3 regions of the Robertmurraya beringensis genome follow, and region 2 is predicted to be linked to each of the others. Evidence: riboswitches for the same ligand, from Rfam matches in the RefSeq annotation. Region 2 holds a riboswitch; each other region holds the start of a gene.

Region 1 (6,083 bases), on a different contig from region 2:
TTGTATTTTCGTTATAACACATCTGGAAATATAAATACCTTTGGGACTTTGTTTATTGACATACAAGAAGAACGGTATAAATTAACGTTTAACATAGGGAAGGGAAGATTTTATGTTGTACAAAACTAATGGTTTTTTCCTTGTTGAACTATTGCTTTCTCTGTCCATTTGGTTGGTAATAACTTTATTTTTACTCCCGATGTTTATTCAGGTAAGTAAGCAGTCGCTTAACACTCAATATAGTCGAGAGGCTTCAAAGCTATTATATGATTCCTTACAGGAAGCAATGTTCACCGGATTATTCATAGACCAATTAACAGTAGAGAGAAAAGGGAAGTCATTTACTGTAACAAAGGAAGTGTCTAAAAATGAGGTGTGTGTAAAATATGAAAATGCTTTTAAAAAGGAAGTTCTCCTATGTGACAGTTTTTAATAATCACGGATTTACTTTAATTGAGATGTTGATAGCTTTCTCGATTTATTGTATGCTTGCCTCTTTTTTACCTTATATTTTTTCGATTATTTTGAACATGAACCATGTTACGAATCGTACACAACAATTAGAATTCGAGCTCTTTATTAGTCAGTTAAATACGGAACTTCAAGGTTGTGATTATGTTGAGGTGAAAAACGGAAAGCTTTATTTACAAAGTGTTGGGGAATTAGTCACGTATGAGAAATATGGGCCATACATCCGTCGATTGGTCCGATTTCAAGGTCATGAAATAGTTTTACAAAATATTAAAAGTGTTGAGTTCAGGCAAAATCAAACAAGTATCTCAATTTCTGTTATAGGTAACAATAATGTCTTATATGAGGATCAACTGTTTCCTTTTCTTCAGGTGGTGGGAGGTCCATGAATGAAAAGGGGTTTATGTATCCTATAAGTTTATGCATTTTTCTATTAGTCTCTCTATTTTTAACGATTGAGTTTAACCAGTACATTTCCGAAAAAGGGATAGTGGCTTCAGTTAATCAACAAGAAAGACGACAGTACTTATTTTTGCTCACATCGAAGAAGATCTCTGAGGAAATGGAAGGAGCTGTGATTCCTGTAGATGGAATAGCAACATATTCAGACACCACTGTGACGTATACGGTAAAACAGATTACTAGCCAATATGTTGAAGTCACTTTTTTTATGACACAGGGTACACTATCGATTAAAGCAATAGCTCAGTATGAGGTGGGAAGCGGAAAATTAGTAAAATGGTTGTTACCAGTGTAGCTCCCTATGGGTTTAGTTAACTTGTATTTGGTCATACTGTTAAGGACAAAAAGGGAGGCAAAAACATGAGCGCAGTAAATGATTATGTGAAATACATTACACAAACGATTACAAAATATATTGATCAACCAAAGGAAGAAAGAAAAAAGATGAGGAAGGAAAAAAAAGAAACAAGAGAAGCGTTTGCTTTTCGTTGGTTTGGTATTCTTCCATATGTCATTATGATGAACAAAGGAAAAAGAGAGAAATCATTAAAAGGGAATGACAAATGAGTCGTTCCCTTTTAAATTGCTTTTTCAGATAAATAAAAAATACCGCCATTTATTATCGAAATCTGAACTTTTGGTTCGTATTGCTCCTGTAAGGCTCGTTTTTCATTTTCATAGCTTTCTCCTTTTTCCTCCGCTTCTTCATAAAAATGTTCCAGCAATTTCATGTCTTTTGACCAGCGTTCTCTAGCATCGTTTGCCCATGAATGATCTTCTTCAAGAATGTTTGAACGAATCATATTCTGAATTCGTGTTACCCCACTATTCGGCATAATAAGTGGTGATAAGGTAAAGGAGTAGTCAGGTATTTTGCGAGCTAATTGTAATTTTAACAGTTCATCGTGAAAGTTCTCGATTAGTTGACCATTAATTAATTGTAGACCAATCGACCGAAAGACATCTCTTTTACGATCACATTGATAGGAGATTTTTACGTTCATACCTAACCAAGGACGTAATGGTACTTGTTGACCCATGGTTGCTTGATGATCTTCATAAAGCCGAATATATCCAGCAAGGTTTTTAGTTGAATGAAATATTTGATGAAGTCTTGGCGAGCCAAAATGGATGACCTCGCCTTTAATATCTTCAGGTGTCTTTTTTTGATCCGTAATAAGCGTAAGTTTCATAGGGTTTGGAACTCCACCTGTTTTTTCTAAGTAATGCCAGTAAAACGGACGATTCATCAATTCCTTATCTAATTCAACTGTTAATTGTACGGTTATATATGAACCGGTATTTACGAGTATTTCACATTGGTTAGCAGTAAAATACTTCACCAAAAAATTATGAATTTCCTGTTGCTGCACGATAATCACCATCCTTTACTTCTTCAGCAAATTGAATCATGGAAGCTAGATTGTCCATTTTTATTCGCATTTCCCCTTCAGAGGTGGAGTTTCCGAATATATCTGATAGATGATCCTCAAAGCTACCAAACTCTAACCGAGTCAGAATATCATCGAGATCACCAATTACTTTTTCAAATAAATTTATTTTTTCATGTAGTAGCTTTAGAACATGTTCTTCCACAGTTCCTTTAGTTGCAAAATTATAAATCATTACGTCTTTTTCTTGCCCTAGGCGGTGAATTCTCCCGATACGTTGCTCTAGTCTCATAGGATTCCAAGGCAGGTCAAAATTAATGATATGATTACAGAACTGAAGATTAATTCCTTCTCCACCTGCTTCGGTTGCAATAAGGACCTGTACATTGTTTTCAAAAAGCTGTCTCATCCAGTCTTTTTTGCCTCTTTTAAATCCACCACGGAAGGGTACGGAACTGATTCCATTTTGCTTTAGATACCATTGAAGATAGAGCTGAGTGGCTCGATATTCGGTAAAAATAATGACTTTATCATTTACTTGTTGAATCAATTCTAGAGCTTTGACGGCCTTCGAATTCGTATGAACGGCGTTTACCTTCTCGATTAAATATGTGATTTGATCCTGATATTCCTTCGAGGGGTTTTCTTTCTTTTCAAGCATATTCTTTAATGTGAAAAACACTGCCTCTCTACTACTGCATGCTTCTCTTTGAAGAGTCATGACTGAGAAAGCGGATGTCGTTGTCCAGTCTCCCTCTGATCGTAGCTCAGTAACAGAATCATACAAATCCTGCTCTTCCTTAGTAAGCTCAATAGGAATGGTTTCAACTTGTCTTTTCGTCCATTCAATACCTGTGTCTGCTCGACGATTTCTAATCATCACTTTATTTACAAGCTCTTTTAAATGTTCATTATCGTTAATATCGCGGGAATCCTTCTTATATTTTTCATTAAACACAGATTCATTTCCTAGATGACCAGGTTTTAAGAGAGAGACAAGGTTGAAAATCTCACCAACTCGATTTTGAATAGGGGTTGCTGTTAGAAGTAAACAGAATTTTTTCTTTAAGCTTTGTACAAATTCATAGTTTTTTGTTTTATTGTTTTTTAATTTATGTGCTTCATCAATAATAATCAGATCATAATCTTGAGAGAGAATGATTTCTCGATGTGGAGCACGTTTAGCTGTATCGATGGAAGATACAACTACATCACACTGTTCCCACACATAGCTTTTACGTTGTGCAACTGCCGGAATATAAAATTTACTTGTTAATTCATATGACCATTGGGTAACAAGGGAGGCGGGAACAAGAATGAGGACTTTTTTTACAAGACCTCTAATCATGTATTCTTTTAAAATAAGCCCTGCTTCGATCGTTTTCCCCAAACCTACTTCATCTGCAAGGATGGCTTTTCCGTTCATACTTTCAACAACTTGCTTGGCAACTTCTAGCTGATGAGGTAGCGGTGTTAAATTAGGGAGATGTTTGGGAGCTTGTAATCCCTCAAAATTATCAATAACCGTATGTTTTTCTACCTCTACCGCTAGCTTATATAACTCAAAGTTCCCCCAAGGGCCGTCATTTGTAATTTTCTCTACCAGTCCCTCCTGCCAAGAAGAATCAAACTCAATCTCTACCGTCATTAAAAACAACTCCCTTTTTTGATCGATAAATATATTGCCGTATGGGTTTCGAAATGGTAGGATGATAATATCTTAAAAGTTTTGAAATTTGTCACATTATAGTTTATTTTGACGAATGTTCTATAGTACAGCTTAGTATGATCCAAATTGGGAAATTTTATAATGCGAATGAGAACAAGGGGAGAGACTACTTCTAAGTAGCGCCGAAGGAGCAAACAAAAATTTGTGAATCTCTCAGGCAAAAGAACTCTTGTTTGACGCAGCTCTGGAGAGCGCTTCATCATTTGAAGCCACCAAAGGGGACAGCCAAACGGTAAACTTTCAGGTGCCAGGACAGAGACCTTTCTTAAGTAAAGAGGGGGGTCTCTGTCCTTTTTTTATGATTTGAAAAGGGGGAAATGATAGTGGCGCAACTAAAAAGAACACCGCTTTTTGACGTGTATCAACAATATGGTGGGAAAACCATTGACTTTGGAGGATGGGAACTGCCAGTTCAATTTTCAAGCATTAAAGAAGAGCATGAGGCTGTAAGAACGAAGGCAGGATTGTTCGATGTTTCTCATATGGGAGAAATTGAAGTGAAAGGGACAGACAGTTTGGCCTACCTCCAAAAAATGATGACGAATGATGTATCGAAGCTGCAAATAGGTGATGCACAATATACTGCTATGTGCTACGAGAATGGTGGTACGGTCGACGATCTTCTCATCTATAAACTGAATCACGACCATTATCTGCTTGTTGTAAATGCTTCAAATATTGAAAAAGATTTTACATGGTTAAACGATCGTGTTGAAGGGGATGTAACGCTTTTGAATCTTTCTGAACAAATGGGCCAGCTAGCTCTTCAAGGCCCGCTTGCCGAACAGGTTCTTCAGAAGCTAGTTGATACAGCTGACCTTTCGACAATTGGATATTTTAAATTTCAAGAGAAAGTATCCATCGGAGGAAAAGAGGCACTTGTTTCCAGAACAGGGTACACCGGAGAAGATGGCTTTGAGGTGTACTGTAAGAGTGAAGATGCGACTTTCCTATGGGAAACCATTCTTGAGGCAGGTAAAGAAGACGGCGTTCTTCCTTGTGGCTTAGGCGCTCGTGATACCCTTCGCTTCGAAGCTAATTTGGCCCTTTATGGTCAGGAGCTTTCTTCCACGATTTCTCCGTTAGAAGCTGGTATTGGTTTCGCTGTGAAAGTTAATAAGGAAGTAGATTTTATTGGAAAGCAAGCTTTAAAGCAGCAAAAGGAAGCTGGAATCCCTCGTAAACTAATAGGCATTGAAATGATTGACAGAGGCATACCAAGACATGGTTATCCGGTGTATGTGGGTGAACAACTCGTAGGAGAAGTAACAACTGGAACACAATCACCTACGTTGAAAAGAAACATTGGCTTAGCGTTAGTGGATTCAACAGTCGTATCTGCAGAGTCGGAGCTAACCATTGAGATTCGTGGGAAACGCTTGAAGGTGAAAGTGATACCAACACCATTTTATAAAAGGGAAAAGAAATAAGGGAGGAACAAACGTCATGAAGCATCGCTACTTACCAATGACAGAAACCGATAAAAAAGCCATGCTAGAAGAAATCGGAATTTCCGATGTTCAGGAGCTTTTTAACGATATTCCAGAAAGTGTACAGTTTAAGGGAGAATATAATATTAAAAAAGCTAAATCGGAGACAGCCTTATTAAAAGAATTAACTCTTTTGGCTTCTAAAAATGCCGACTTACGCTCACATACTTCCTTTTTAGGAGCTGGTGTGTATGATCATTACATGCCTGTCATTGTAGATCATGTTCTTTCACGTTCAGAATTTTACACAGCCTATACACCTTATCAACCAGAAATTTCACAAGGTGAGTTACAGGCGATCTTTGAATTTCAAACAATGATTTGTGAATTAACAGGTATGGACGTAGCTAACTCTTCGATGTATGACGGTGGTACCGCTTTGGCAGAAGCGGCGATGCTAAGCTCTGGTCATACGAAGCGTAAAAAGGTGCTTCTCTCTAGTACAGTACATCCGGAAACAAAGGATGTAGTCAAGACGTATGCAAAAGGACAATACGTAGAAGTCGTAGAGATTCCATACCAAGATGGTGTTACTGATTT
Region 2 (6,083 bases):
AAAAAACCCAAAGCCTAACAACCATGTCTTTTTCATCGTGCCCCCCCTACACCTTCAAGAAAATCTTTTTAGAGAACATAATGCTATTATCCTATGTTGAGTTTTATGAACAATTGCTTGTTCTACTTTTATATATAAAAAAAGGCTGGTTTCGTAAAGATTGTTGTTTTTGGTATAACGCTGGGTTTATTGGTCTATTTGAAGAGTAGCTCTTTTCTAAGGATGAAAAAATTTTGATTGCTGTCTAAACATATAGTTAATTTCCTAAAGGTGTGTTTATAGCAACAATGTTTTAGAAAAGAGCCTAAAAAAAAGAAAACACCTTGCCTCTCCTGACAAAGTGTCTTACACTATTACACCGATTTCTTTCTTTTAAAGAAATACAAACCAAATAACAAAACAAACCATAATGGTGTTAACAATAATGCTGCACGTGTGGATTCTGAAATTAGCATTACGAGCAAAATAAAGGCAAAAAGAGCTAGTACGACATAGTTAATAAAAGGTGTTAATGGAGCTTTAAATATTGATTTTTGATGTAGATCTGGACGAGTTTTCTTATATCTAATATGAGAGATTAAAATTATGCTCCACACCCAAATGAAACAAATTGCACTAATGGTCGTTACAATTCCAAAGGCTTGCTCAGGGATCAGTTTACTCAATAGTGTCCCGACCGAAACAATGACCGTTGAAATGAATAATGCATTACTTGGCACTGCATTTTTGTTTAACTTTGCAAGCATACCTCTTCCACCGTTTTGACGTCCTAAGTTAAACATAATTCGACTGGTAGAAAATAATCCACTATTACTAGCAGAGGCAGCAGAAGTTAATACGACAAAGTTAATGATCCCGGCCGCAACGGGAATACCAACTAAAGTAAAGGTCTTAACAAAGGGACTTGTATCTGCATTCAATTGGTTCCATGGATTTATACTAAGCAGGACAATTAAAGCACCCACATAAAAGAATAGAATTCTTAATGGAATTTTATTAATGGCTGAAGGAATATTTTTCTTTGGATTTGCTGTTTCTGCAGCTGATACACCAACCAACTCTACTCCAACAAAAGCAAATACGACCATTTGGAAAGAAAATAAAAAGCCGCTAATTCCATTCGGGAAAAACCCTCCGTGTTGCCATAAATTTTGTATCGAAACCGTTCCTGCGTCTGTTTTAAATCCAATTACAAGTAAAACCACTCCAATCACAATTAAAGCAAGAATGGTGATAACCTTAATAATCGCAAACCAAAATTCTAATTCTCCAAAAAGCTTTACTGTTAAAAGATTCAACCCTAATAAAATGATTAAACAGATAAGCGCTGGTACCCATTGTGGGATGTCAAACCAATACTGCACATACATTCCTACTGCAATAATATCGGCCATCGCCGTCATAATCCAACAGAACCAGTATGTCCATCCTGTCACAAAGCCTGCCCATGGTCCAATATAGTCGACTGCAAAATCGGTAAAGGATTGATAACCCGCATTCGATAACAAAAGCTCCCCTAATGCTCTCATAACAAAAAAGGTTGCTATCCCTACGATTAAATAAGCTAAGATGATAGAGGGACCTGCTAATGAAATTGCTTTTCCTGAACCTAAAAACAATCCTGTACCAATCGTTCCACCAATTGCGATTAGCTGTACATGTCGATTTTTCAGTTCCCTTTTTAATTCATGCTGTGCCACTTGATATTCCTCCGTTTTTTTCAATTGTTATTGTAGTAATAATAGCCATAAAAAAAGAGACTGGAGTTCCCTCCAATCTCTTAAAACGTCAGAATAACAAATACACATGGTTAAATGATAAAAAGAGAACTTACTTACTCTTTCATTCATACCAAATAGTATCTTTACTCTTCTGTCCTTTTGCCTGAGATTGTGAACCCTTCGGCGTCGCAATACGCGATCTCTCCAGAAGCCGCTCCTGTTATAGTTTGACCCATAACATTCATAGCTTGCTTGATTAAATTATTTACAGCTGAGATTTGTTTTTTCAACAAACTCTCAAGCTATTATTCTACGATAATTTGTAATTTTAGCAGTATTCTTTTCGTTGGTCAAGAATATTTTTGTGAGATGATGATCAATCTTATTTTTACACACTATGAACCGACCTTTTGATAATTCGATCGATCAGTTTCTTGCTTGGATATAGATTCGTATTTGTTTTACCAATCCTTTTTAAAAAGGCATCAGCCACTGCCATAATACGAGCTTCTAACGGTATTTTTCCTCCCCCTTTAATCCTTTTGGATATCCTTTGCCGTAAACTTCAGTAATTATTAAAGACGAACCTTAAGAAAACCTTAAAAAAAATGCCCTCAAAAAGAGCATTTTACTTTTGAATGGTATTTTCTAATAGTTGCATTTCTAATTTACAAATCCATTTATAGTATCCTAACAATATAAGGAGTAAAATCGGGTCCACAATGGCTGCATGCCAAATCCTCCACCAACCATAGTGGAAATATCCCCAAGGTTCAGGCAGCAGGGTTAAGGTTTCATAAATTAATATTCCAATCACCCAGAAGAACATATAAATGAATTTTTTCCAAACCGATTGATAAAAAGGAAACCAATTCAGAAACATCATATTAACTGGAGGAATAAGTACTGTATGAGCAAGCATCCCTAACCAATCGACCTGCTTATCAAAATACCAATAGGCATGATATTTAAATTCAACAATTAGATCAAAAATACACTGAAAAGCAATTGTAAAGATCCATATATGCACAATTTGGTTTGTAGTGAATCTTTTCACTGTTTTAAAGGCAATAAAATTAAAAGTAATAATGGCAATAAAAAGTCCTATCATATCTTATTCCTTTTTATTTATTAAACTTCCCTATTTTCCATCTTTTTACACATAGATCATACTTCCTTTTTTAATCCTTTTATCAAATCTACTCTGTGGTGAAACAGGAGTGCTAATCCATTAGAAATTATTATTCAGTATTTTAGCATCATGTCCGTATTCATCATTCTTATCTACTATATGTAAAAATTTTAGCCCATTATGAACCAGGCACTAAAAATATTTTAAATCATATATAGGTGATATCCCGTGCGAAATTTTTGAGGAGGACATCATGAAGCCTATGTTACCTATGGAAAAATATTTCGGTAAGTTAGAACTAGTCTATGAATTTTATGGAGCTATGCCGACAGGTGTTAGCGTATCAGAAACCGGTCGTATTTTCATTTGCTTTCCGAAATGGGGAGACGACGTTAAATTCACTGTTGCGGAAATTGTTGGGGATACTTTGCAGCCTTATCCTAGTTTAGAAACCAATTTGGGTTATCAGGGTAATATCACAATGTCTTTTATCAGTGTCCAAAGTGTAGTTGCGGATGGAAGAGGAACACTTTGGGTATTAGATACAGCGGCACCGAATTTTTCTGAACCAATTAAAGGAGGGGCAAAATTAGTCGCTGTTGATTTAAAAACCAATACAATAAGAAAAGTATATACCTTTACAGAAGATGTTGTCCTTCCAACAACTTATCTGAATGATGTCCGATTCGATTTTCGTGTTGGAAAAGCCGGTTATGCCTATATAACGGATTCATCTTCCAAAGGACCAGGAGCTATTATCGTTGTAGATTTAGAAAATGGAAAGGCGTTTAGACGGTTAAATGGAGCTAATTCAACTTCACCCGACCCTTATTTTTTGCCGAAAGTAGAAGGTGAAATTTTGATGAACCGAAACAAAGATGGATCCACATCTCCATTTAAATTGGCGTCTGATGGTATAGCGATTTCTCCCGATGGAAAGATTTTATTTTACTGTCCACTTACCAGTCGGCATTTGTATTCGATCTCAACAGAAGCTCTAAGAGACAGAACGATACCCGACATAGAACTACCTTATCAGGTGGAGTACTGGGGAGAAAAAGGTGCGTCTGATGGAATGATCACTGGGGCAAAAGGAACCATTTATGCCGGAGACTATGAAAACAACAGTATTCGAAAGATATTGCCGAATGGCATAATGGAAACAATCGCTCATGATCCGAGAATTTTATGGCCAGATACGTTTTCAATTGGGCCGGATCAATACTTATATGTTATTGTGAACCAATTACACCGGCAGGCAAGGTTTCATTATGGAAAAGACCTGCGACAGAAACCTTATAGTTTACTTCGTATGAAAATTGATGAATTCCCTGCTTCTACCTTTTCGTAATAAAAAATAGTTGAATAATTTTTACATTACGTCAAGGTGTGGTTTAATCGGTTTTATTTCAGAAAAAATGTTTTTAGGAACAGTTTTATTTGTCAATGTTAAGCTGTTCCTAAAAAGCTAATTTTCATACAAGAGGCTGCATCTGGAGTAAATCTTCCAATACCTCTGTTAACATATACAATCCCCTCTTCTTTGTCTATCCTCTAAAATTTCTATATAATGTCCAAAGGCATTTTTCTAGTCGGTTGCGGAAATACCTCATCAAGTCTATTTAAATCCTCTTTTGTTAATTCAATTATAGTAGCTTTCGCATTTGCTAGTACATGTTCTTCTTGAACAGCTTTTGGAATAGCTAGACAATCGTTAGAACGGATTGTCCATGCGAGAGCGATTTGTAAGGGTTGTACAGCGTATTTTTCTGCAATCTCTTTAATGGTTGGATCCGTTAACAATTGTCTTCTTAATGAACCTCCTTGAGCTAGCGGGCTATATGCCATAATAGGCATGTGATGTTCTCGCTGCCATGGTAAGAGATCATAATCTATCCCCCTTGAACCAAGATGATATAACACTTGATTAGTCATACAATTTTTTCCGTTAGTGGTGTTCCATAACTCTTTCATATCATCGGTATCAAAATTGGAGACTCCCCACCTTACTATTTTTCCTTCCTTGCGTAGCTTTTCCATTCCTTCAATGGTTTCTGCTAATGGCACACGTCCTCGCCAGTGTAAAAGGTACAAATCAAGATGATCGGTTCCCAGCCTTTTTAGACTGTTTTCACACGCTTTGGCTATCATATCTAATCCTGCATGATGAGGATACACCTTTGATACTAAAAAGACGTCATCTCTACGTCCCTTAATTGCTTCACCTACTAAGCGTTCAGAATCGCCATTACCATACATTTCCGCCGTATCTATTAGTTTCATGCCTAATTCTATACCGAGTTGTAAAGCTTTGATTTCCCTATCTCTCATTTGAGGATTTTCTCCCATGTACCAAGTTCCTTGTCCTATTCTTGGCAGAGAAGTTCCATCAGGCAATGTAACTACACGACTCTCAAGGGAATTTTTTATTTTTGTTAATTGATTTTCATCCTGTACACTCATTAAAAACCAACACTTCCTTTTGTATCTTTTATGTAACTAATGAACAAAAAAGGCGGCAATACTCTATTGCAGTATTGCCACCAGTAAATCACTTAATTCTTACCTTATTTCTATTTTAGTTAGAACTGCTGCTTGGTAAGGTGGTAAGCTTCCTTTCAACATCGATTTAGGCGATTATACTAAGTGAGCTCCACCATCAATAAGAACAGCCGTCCCAGTAGTAAAACCGTTCTTAGCAAGGTATACATAGGTTTCAGCTATGTCTTCCGGCTTTGCAATCCGTCCAACAGGGAGCTGTTGTGCAATGCCGTTGAACAGTGCTTGCCTCTGATCATCTGACATTCCAGCATAGATTGGAGTGTCTACAATTCCAGGTGAAACCACGTTTACCCTAATAGGGGCTAGGTCTACGGAAAGTCCTCGAACCAATCCTTCAATGGCTGAATTGATTGCCGCTAACGTAGTAGCGCCTTGAGGAGGACGAACGCCATATACACCAGAGGTTAAGGTGATTGAGCTCTCATTGCTTAAATATGGAAGTGCTGAACGGACAGTAATATATTGCCCCCAGAACTTACTATCAAATGCCTCTTTAGCACTTGCCACAGGCAGTTCGCTAAAGTGCCCCATCGCACCTTCTCCTGCTGTTACCACAAGGTGGTCAAATTTTCCAACCTTACTGAAAAATTCTGCTACTTTTTCTTCGCTTCGAAAATCGATTTCAATTCCTTCTACACTTCCACCAAGAACTTGTTTTGCTTCATTTA
Region 3 (6,083 bases), on a different contig from region 2:
AAAACAGAAAACTCCTTACGTCGTATGTTAAAAGAAATCGATCGGTTTTTATCAGGCGAATTATCTAGTGATATCGTAAAAAAACTTAATCAGGAACAGAACGCTCTTCTTACTAAGAAAGCTAATTTGCAGGAAATCATCATTCAACAAGAAAAGGAAAAGGAATTTCAGCTTCAGTTAAAAGAGCAATTGGAACACACAAAGCGAAAAATAGAAAAGCTTACAAAAGATGTGGAAACATTAGAGGAGTTTGAAAAAGAAAAAACACTTCATCAAGAAAATAAACGGGTGAAAGAAGAAAAAGAGAAACTAAAGGAAGCCTTGGTCCTACAGCAACAAGAATTAGGAAAAGAGCACCAACAGATTGTGGAGCTGCAAACCAAGTGGAATCATACGTATGTAGAATGGAAGCTGACAACCGAACAGAATATAAAGGAGATTGCGTTCTTTATGGAAGGAGCAGCTTTTCCACCTGATGAAAAAGTCGACCAAAGTGAAGAAGTTCCACGCCTATCCACTCATTTATTAGAAGAGATAAATGGGAGAATGGAAGAGTTGAAACAGCTTCAAAAATCAAAGGAAGAACAAGCTAGAGAGTTGCTCGTTATTCAAGCAAAGAAAGAAACCGAACAAAAGCAGCAAACAAAATTAGAGAAAAAACTCAAAGCAGCAAATGAGGAGTGGGAAAAGGCCTCTGCACCTGACGAACCTATTAGTATCTTAGAAAATATGCTGCAAACGGCACAGAAGGAAGCAAAGGCTGCGGAAAAGGAAGAACGTGAACAAGGAACGGCTGTAACGGTGGCTGAAACATCGTTGCAGCATGCGACTGAACAGCGTGAAAAGACTGGAAAAAAGATAGCTAAGCATGAAAGACAGCCTGAAGAATGGGCAGATCTTGACTTAGAAGTAAAGGAAGTAGAAATAAAAGACCAAACGAAGATAACGAAGGATGAAGTAAAGAAGACGGAAAAACGTCAGAAAGAAACAGAAACCAATATTGCTAGTTATGAAGGGGACTTGTTAACTCTATCCGTGATCTTAAAGGAAGATGCAGCAGTCTTTACCGAACATGAGCTAGAGTTAATTAAGACTCAAGGGAAAGCATGTATCTTATCCTGGTGCGAAAAACATCAAGAGATTTTAGAAGAAGGACAAGAAAAGCATGCAAAAATTGATCAATCCTTGCGTAACTTAAAGCTTGCAATTGAAGGAAAAGATTGGGAGATTCGTTTTAAGAATGAAGTGTTAACGACATTAGACCATATGGATACAAGGCATTACTCGCATATTCAAAGCATTGTGAAAAATATGAAGCGATTCTCACAAAGTGGTTTAGAACAATTAGAACGAGACAAAGAAAGGGCAGAAAAGGCTCAAAACTTCTGGGCTAGCCGTGCTAGTATGAAAGTGATGAGTATTTCAGAAGCCATTCGTTCCATGATTGTGAAAATGAAGTTGAAAAATGAACGAGGATCTTTCCCTCTCGTCCAATTAAAAGAAGACATCCTGCCTAAAAAGGCGGAAGATATTGAACCGTTATTAAAGCAGCACTTTGTTTCAGCGATAAATAAAATTACAAAGCAATTTGATATGATTGATGATCATAATCGATTATTAGACCAGGAAATTAAACAGCTTATTAGTGACGAGCAAATTTTGTTTGTATCACTGAGAAATCGATATCCTGAGCTACTTGTCTATAATATGAGAACGGATAATGCCTTTATGTATGGGAAACCGCAAAGAGAGCATTACTCCACTTGGCAGACCATTAATCAAGGTTCTAAGACAAAATCGGATGGCAGTGGTGGACAAAAGTTATCAGCTCGCATGGTGATGATGATGATGTTATTATCAGTTAAAAGCGAAACCGATCAAAGCTGGGTTCCTTTAGTCTGCGATAATCCGTTCGGACAAGCTGCATCCACACATGTCCTTGACCCAATCTTTGCAGTTGCCGATAAGTTAAAGTTCCAATTTATCGTTGTCACTCCGCCCGAGCTCGTGAAAACAGAAATCAGCCAACGATTTGACTCCTACTATAAACTGGACTTCATTCGTGAAAAAGGAAAAGAAATAGTCTCCGACACCATCGTTCCAGCCTATCGGATATTTCAAGGAGAAGAAGTCCTTCAATAGGAACATAATGAAAAAATCCACCTTCTATATAGGAAGGTGGGATTTTTTCTAGTAGAGAATCTCGACGTATGGAAAATTTGAAAACACTGTTTTTTTCTTAATTCTAAAATTAATTAATCAGTGCTTGTAGGGGTGCGGGAATTCTTCCGCCGCGATTAATCATATTCTGTGAGCTGAATGGATTTACCCCCATAACGGGTGCTCTCCCAAGTAGTCCTCCAAATTCAACCATTTCTCCTTCTTGCTTTCCAGGTACAGGGATGACCCTTACTGCTGTTGTTTTTTTGTTTATCATTCCGATAGCTGCTTCATCTGCAATCATTGCGGATAGGGTAGCAGGCGTAACATCTCCTGTTATAGCAATCATATCAAGTCCAACTGAACAGACGCATGTCATTGCTTCAAGTTTTGATAAACTTAAAGCACCGTCGATAATTCCTCGAATCATTCCATTATCTTCACTGACCGGAATAAAAGCTCCACTTAATCCACCAACATAAGAACTGGCCATGGCTCCACCTTTTTTCACCGCGTCATTCATGAGGGCCAAGGCTGCGATCGTTCCATGCGTACCCACGCGCTCAAGGCCAATTTCCTCTAAGATTTCTGCAACACTATCATTAATGGCATTGGTAGGAGCCAAAGAGAGGTCCATAATCCCAAACGGAATATCGAGCCTCTCGGCTACCACTCTACCAATAAGCTCACCTGCACGTGTAATTTTGAACGCTGTTTTTTTGATAATATCAGATACTTCTCCAAGGTCAGCATGTGGGTGTTTTTTTAACGCGTTCAATACGACACCAGGGCCACTAACACCAACGTTAATAACCGCTTCGCCTTCTCCAGCTCCATGAAAAGCTCCAGCCATAAATGGATTATCTTCAACAGGATTACAAAACACAACGAGCTTAGCACAAGCAATTCCATTTTGATCCTTTGTCCGCTCGGCTGCTTCTTTGATAACAAAACCTAATTGCTTAACCGCATCCATATTAATACCGGTACGAGTAGTCGCCACTGAAACAGAGGCGCAAACTCTTTCTGTTACACTAAGTGCTTCTGGCAAGGCTTTAAGTAAGGTCTCATCACCTTTAGAAAAACCTTTGTGAACTAGGGCAGAGAATCCTCCGATAAAATCCACACCTAATTGCTTTGCCGCTAGATCAAGTGTTTTTGCAAGCTCTACCGTTTGTTCAACGGTTGCGTTTCCTAGGATTTCAGCAATGGGCGTAATAGATATACGCTTATTAATAATCGGCACGCCAAATTCTTTTTCTGTTTCTACTGCTACTTTCGTTAAATCCTTAGCATAAGTAGTAATTTTATGAAATACATTTTGCTGCATTTTATGGAAATCGGAATCCGCACAATCACGGAGACTGATTCCCATTGTTACGGTTCGAATATCTAGGTTTTCCATCTGAACCATTCGTATAGTTTGAAGGATTTCATCCATTGCAATTGTCATAGTCTGTCCCCACCTAACTAAATTCTGTGCATCGCTTGAAAAATCTCTTCAAGCTGAATGTTTATTTTTAAGTCCATTTCCTCCCCAACTAAATCCAGTTGGTCACGGAGTTGTGACAAATTTTCGTTACCGGTCACATCAATAATCATCATCATCGTAAAAAAGTCTTGTAAAATAGTTTGGCTGATATCCAAAATATTCATGTTATTATCAGCAAGAATCGTTGTTACTTTAGAAATAATGCCAACCTTGTCCTTTCCGATCACACTTACCACTGCACGTCTTCTTTCCATTTGTTCCACCTCATTATTTTTTTGAAATAAAAAAAGATTGGAGTATCTCCAATCTCGGGTAAGAAGAGTGTGCAAAAATATTATTATGCAAACATTCTCTTCTGTCCTTTTGCCTGAGATTGTGAATCCTTCGGCGCCGTATGCATACGGTCTCTCCAGAAGCTGCTCCGGTAATAGTTTGATCCACTACCATCATGGCGGCTGTATTGAATTAAGTTAGATATTATCAATAAATAATAATTCAGTCAATTAAAATTTGAGAAAAATAAAAAAAGACTATTTCGATTTTGACTTTTCTGAAAATTGTTATTGAAAAATGGTAAAAAAGAACATATAATCAAAAATGAGCATAAACGATCAAAAACATCCACGTTTATGAATGAATGTATACTCCGATCTATATCATGGCCATAGTTTATCTCATCATGTTTGTCGTATTGAAATACACGATGTTTGGACGCCATGTCTATGCGATTGGCGGCAACGAAGAGGCTGCCCATCTAACCGGAATTAAAGTGAATCGTACATTAATTAATGTCTACTCGATCAGTGGTTTGCTTGCAGGTATTAGTGGAGTGGTGATGGCAGGGCGCTTATTCTCTGGACAGCCGATGGTGGGTATCGCGTTTGAACTGGATGCGATTGCAGCAGTCGTTCTTGGTGGTACTAGTTTTGTAGGAGGACGAGGAAGAATACAAGGAACCATCATTGGCGTGTTAATTGTGGCTGTACTAACAAATGGGATGACCTTGCTTAACGTAGATTATTATTGGCAACAAGTCGTAAAAGGGATAGTCATTGTCATTGCTGTTCTGCTTGATCGAATGCGCAGTAAAAATTAATAGAAAAGTGGAAATTTGAAAGCACATGAGAGCGAATTGTATTCTCATGTGCTTTCAAGTTTTGATTAATATTTAGAATGGATACTGTCTGTTTGTTGTTTGAATAGATACCCATTTCGTTACTGTGAATTCTTCGACCACCCATGGATTTCCGAATCGACCTAATCCACTAGCTTTATTTCCTCCGAATGGAATATTTGGAGCATCATTTACGGTTTGGTCATTAATATGTGTCATCCCGCTATCAATTTGGAGGGCTAATTCTTCTCCCCGGGCTAAGTCCTTTGTAAATATGGCTGAACTTAGTCCATAATCAGTATCGTTAGCGATTTCAATGGCCTCACTATCTGTTTGTGCCTTAATAATAGTAGCAATAGGAGCAAATAACTCGGTTTGTGCCAATTTACTAGAATTATTGACATTCGTGAAAACAAATGGAGTAAGGACGTTACCCACTCGTTTCCCTTCTAAAGCAACAGTTGCTCCTTCAAGTTTCGCTTCTTCAATGTATTGAAGGGCTTTTTCCAATTGGCGCTCGTTAACCAATGGCCCAATAACTGTCTTTGGATCACTTGGATCTCCAAACGGAAGTTCTCTCGCTCTAGCTACAAATTTATCAACAAACTCATCATATTTATCTTTATGAACAATGATTCGGTTAATAATCATACAAATTTGTCCTTGGTGAATAAACTTTCCAAAGATAGCAGCATTCACAGCTTGTTCGACATCGGCATCTGACAGGACAACAAATGGACTGTTTCCACCTAATTCAAGAGCTACACGTTTTAAATTTTGTCCTGCGATGGCACCAATACGTCTTCCGACAGCAGAAGAGCCAGTAAAGCTTATTAGCTTGGATTGAGGGTTGGTTAACATCTCATCTCCAATTTCTTCAATATCAGACAAAATCACATTTAAAACACCTTTTGGCAGCCCGGCATATTCAAATGCTTTTGCAATGATGATCCCGCCTGAAAGTCCCACTTGGATATCTGGCTTATGAACAACGCTATTTCCTAAAGCAATTGCTGGAGCAATCGTTCTCATAGACAGATTCATTGGAAAATTAAAAGGTGAAATAGAAGAAATAACTCCCAGTGGGAGACGGTAAATATGATGTAATTTCTCAGGTGATCCAGGTACTTCTTTTAATTTATAAATTTCATCAGCATATTTTATGGATTCCTCTAAAAATTCTAGGGTAAGATGTAACTCCACATTGGCCTTTAAAAAAGTGCCACCCGTTTCTCGTACGATGATAGAAACTATTTCTTCACGATTCATAGTTAAATATTCTGCAGCCTTATGTAGAACCGCTCTTCTATCTTCAAC

The links. A riboswitch is a leader RNA that binds a small molecule or an ion and turns the genes downstream of it on or off. The one in region 2 is predicted to bind glycine.
Region 1: another riboswitch for glycine. It lies ahead of gcvT (glycine cleavage system aminomethyltransferase GcvT); the one in region 2 lies ahead of ACFFHF_RS14545 (amino acid permease).
Region 3: another riboswitch for glycine. It lies ahead of ACFFHF_RS04805 (ACT domain-containing protein); the one in region 2 lies ahead of ACFFHF_RS14545 (amino acid permease).

The regions. Positions count from the first base shown of each region.
Region 1 covers NZ_JBHLUU010000015.1:343,746-349,828, forward strand. Annotated here, with positions in the region: gene comGD (competence type IV pilus minor pilin ComGD) at 1-129, shown strand, start outside; gene comGE (competence type IV pilus minor pilin ComGE) at 113-433, shown strand; gene comGF (competence type IV pilus minor pilin ComGF) at 420-860, shown strand; gene ACFFHF_RS04050 (hypothetical protein) at 857-1,228, shown strand; gene ACFFHF_RS04055 (YqzE family protein) at 1,294-1,500, shown strand; gene ACFFHF_RS04060 (YqhG family protein) at 1,512-2,306, opposite strand; gene ACFFHF_RS04065 (DEAD/DEAH box helicase) at 2,284-3,972, opposite strand; glycine riboswitch at 4,141-4,232, shown strand; gene gcvT (glycine cleavage system aminomethyltransferase GcvT) at 4,371-5,483, shown strand; gene gcvPA (aminomethyl-transferring glycine dehydrogenase subunit GcvPA) at 5,500-6,083, shown strand, end outside.
Region 2 covers NZ_JBHLUU010000103.1:17,544-23,626, forward strand. Annotated here, with positions in the region: gene ACFFHF_RS14540 (SLC45 family MFS transporter) at 1-36, opposite strand, end outside; gene ACFFHF_RS14545 (amino acid permease) at 354-1,700, opposite strand; glycine riboswitch at 1,863-1,939, opposite strand; gene ACFFHF_RS14550 (hypothetical protein) at 2,350-2,832, opposite strand; gene ACFFHF_RS14555 (L-dopachrome tautomerase-related protein) at 3,107-4,204, shown strand; gene ACFFHF_RS14560 (aldo/keto reductase) at 4,417-5,316, opposite strand; gene ACFFHF_RS14565 (SDR family oxidoreductase) at 5,491-6,083, opposite strand, start outside.
Region 3 covers NZ_JBHLUU010000016.1:93,267-99,349, reverse strand. Annotated here, with positions in the region: gene ACFFHF_RS04815 (coiled-coil domain-containing protein) at 1-2,142, shown strand, start outside; gene ACFFHF_RS04810 (PFL family protein) at 2,252-3,613, opposite strand; gene ACFFHF_RS04805 (ACT domain-containing protein) at 3,631-3,906, opposite strand; glycine riboswitch at 3,998-4,075, opposite strand; gene ACFFHF_RS04800 (ABC transporter permease subunit) at 4,311-4,748, shown strand; gene ACFFHF_RS04795 (aldehyde dehydrogenase family protein) at 4,821-6,083, opposite strand, start outside.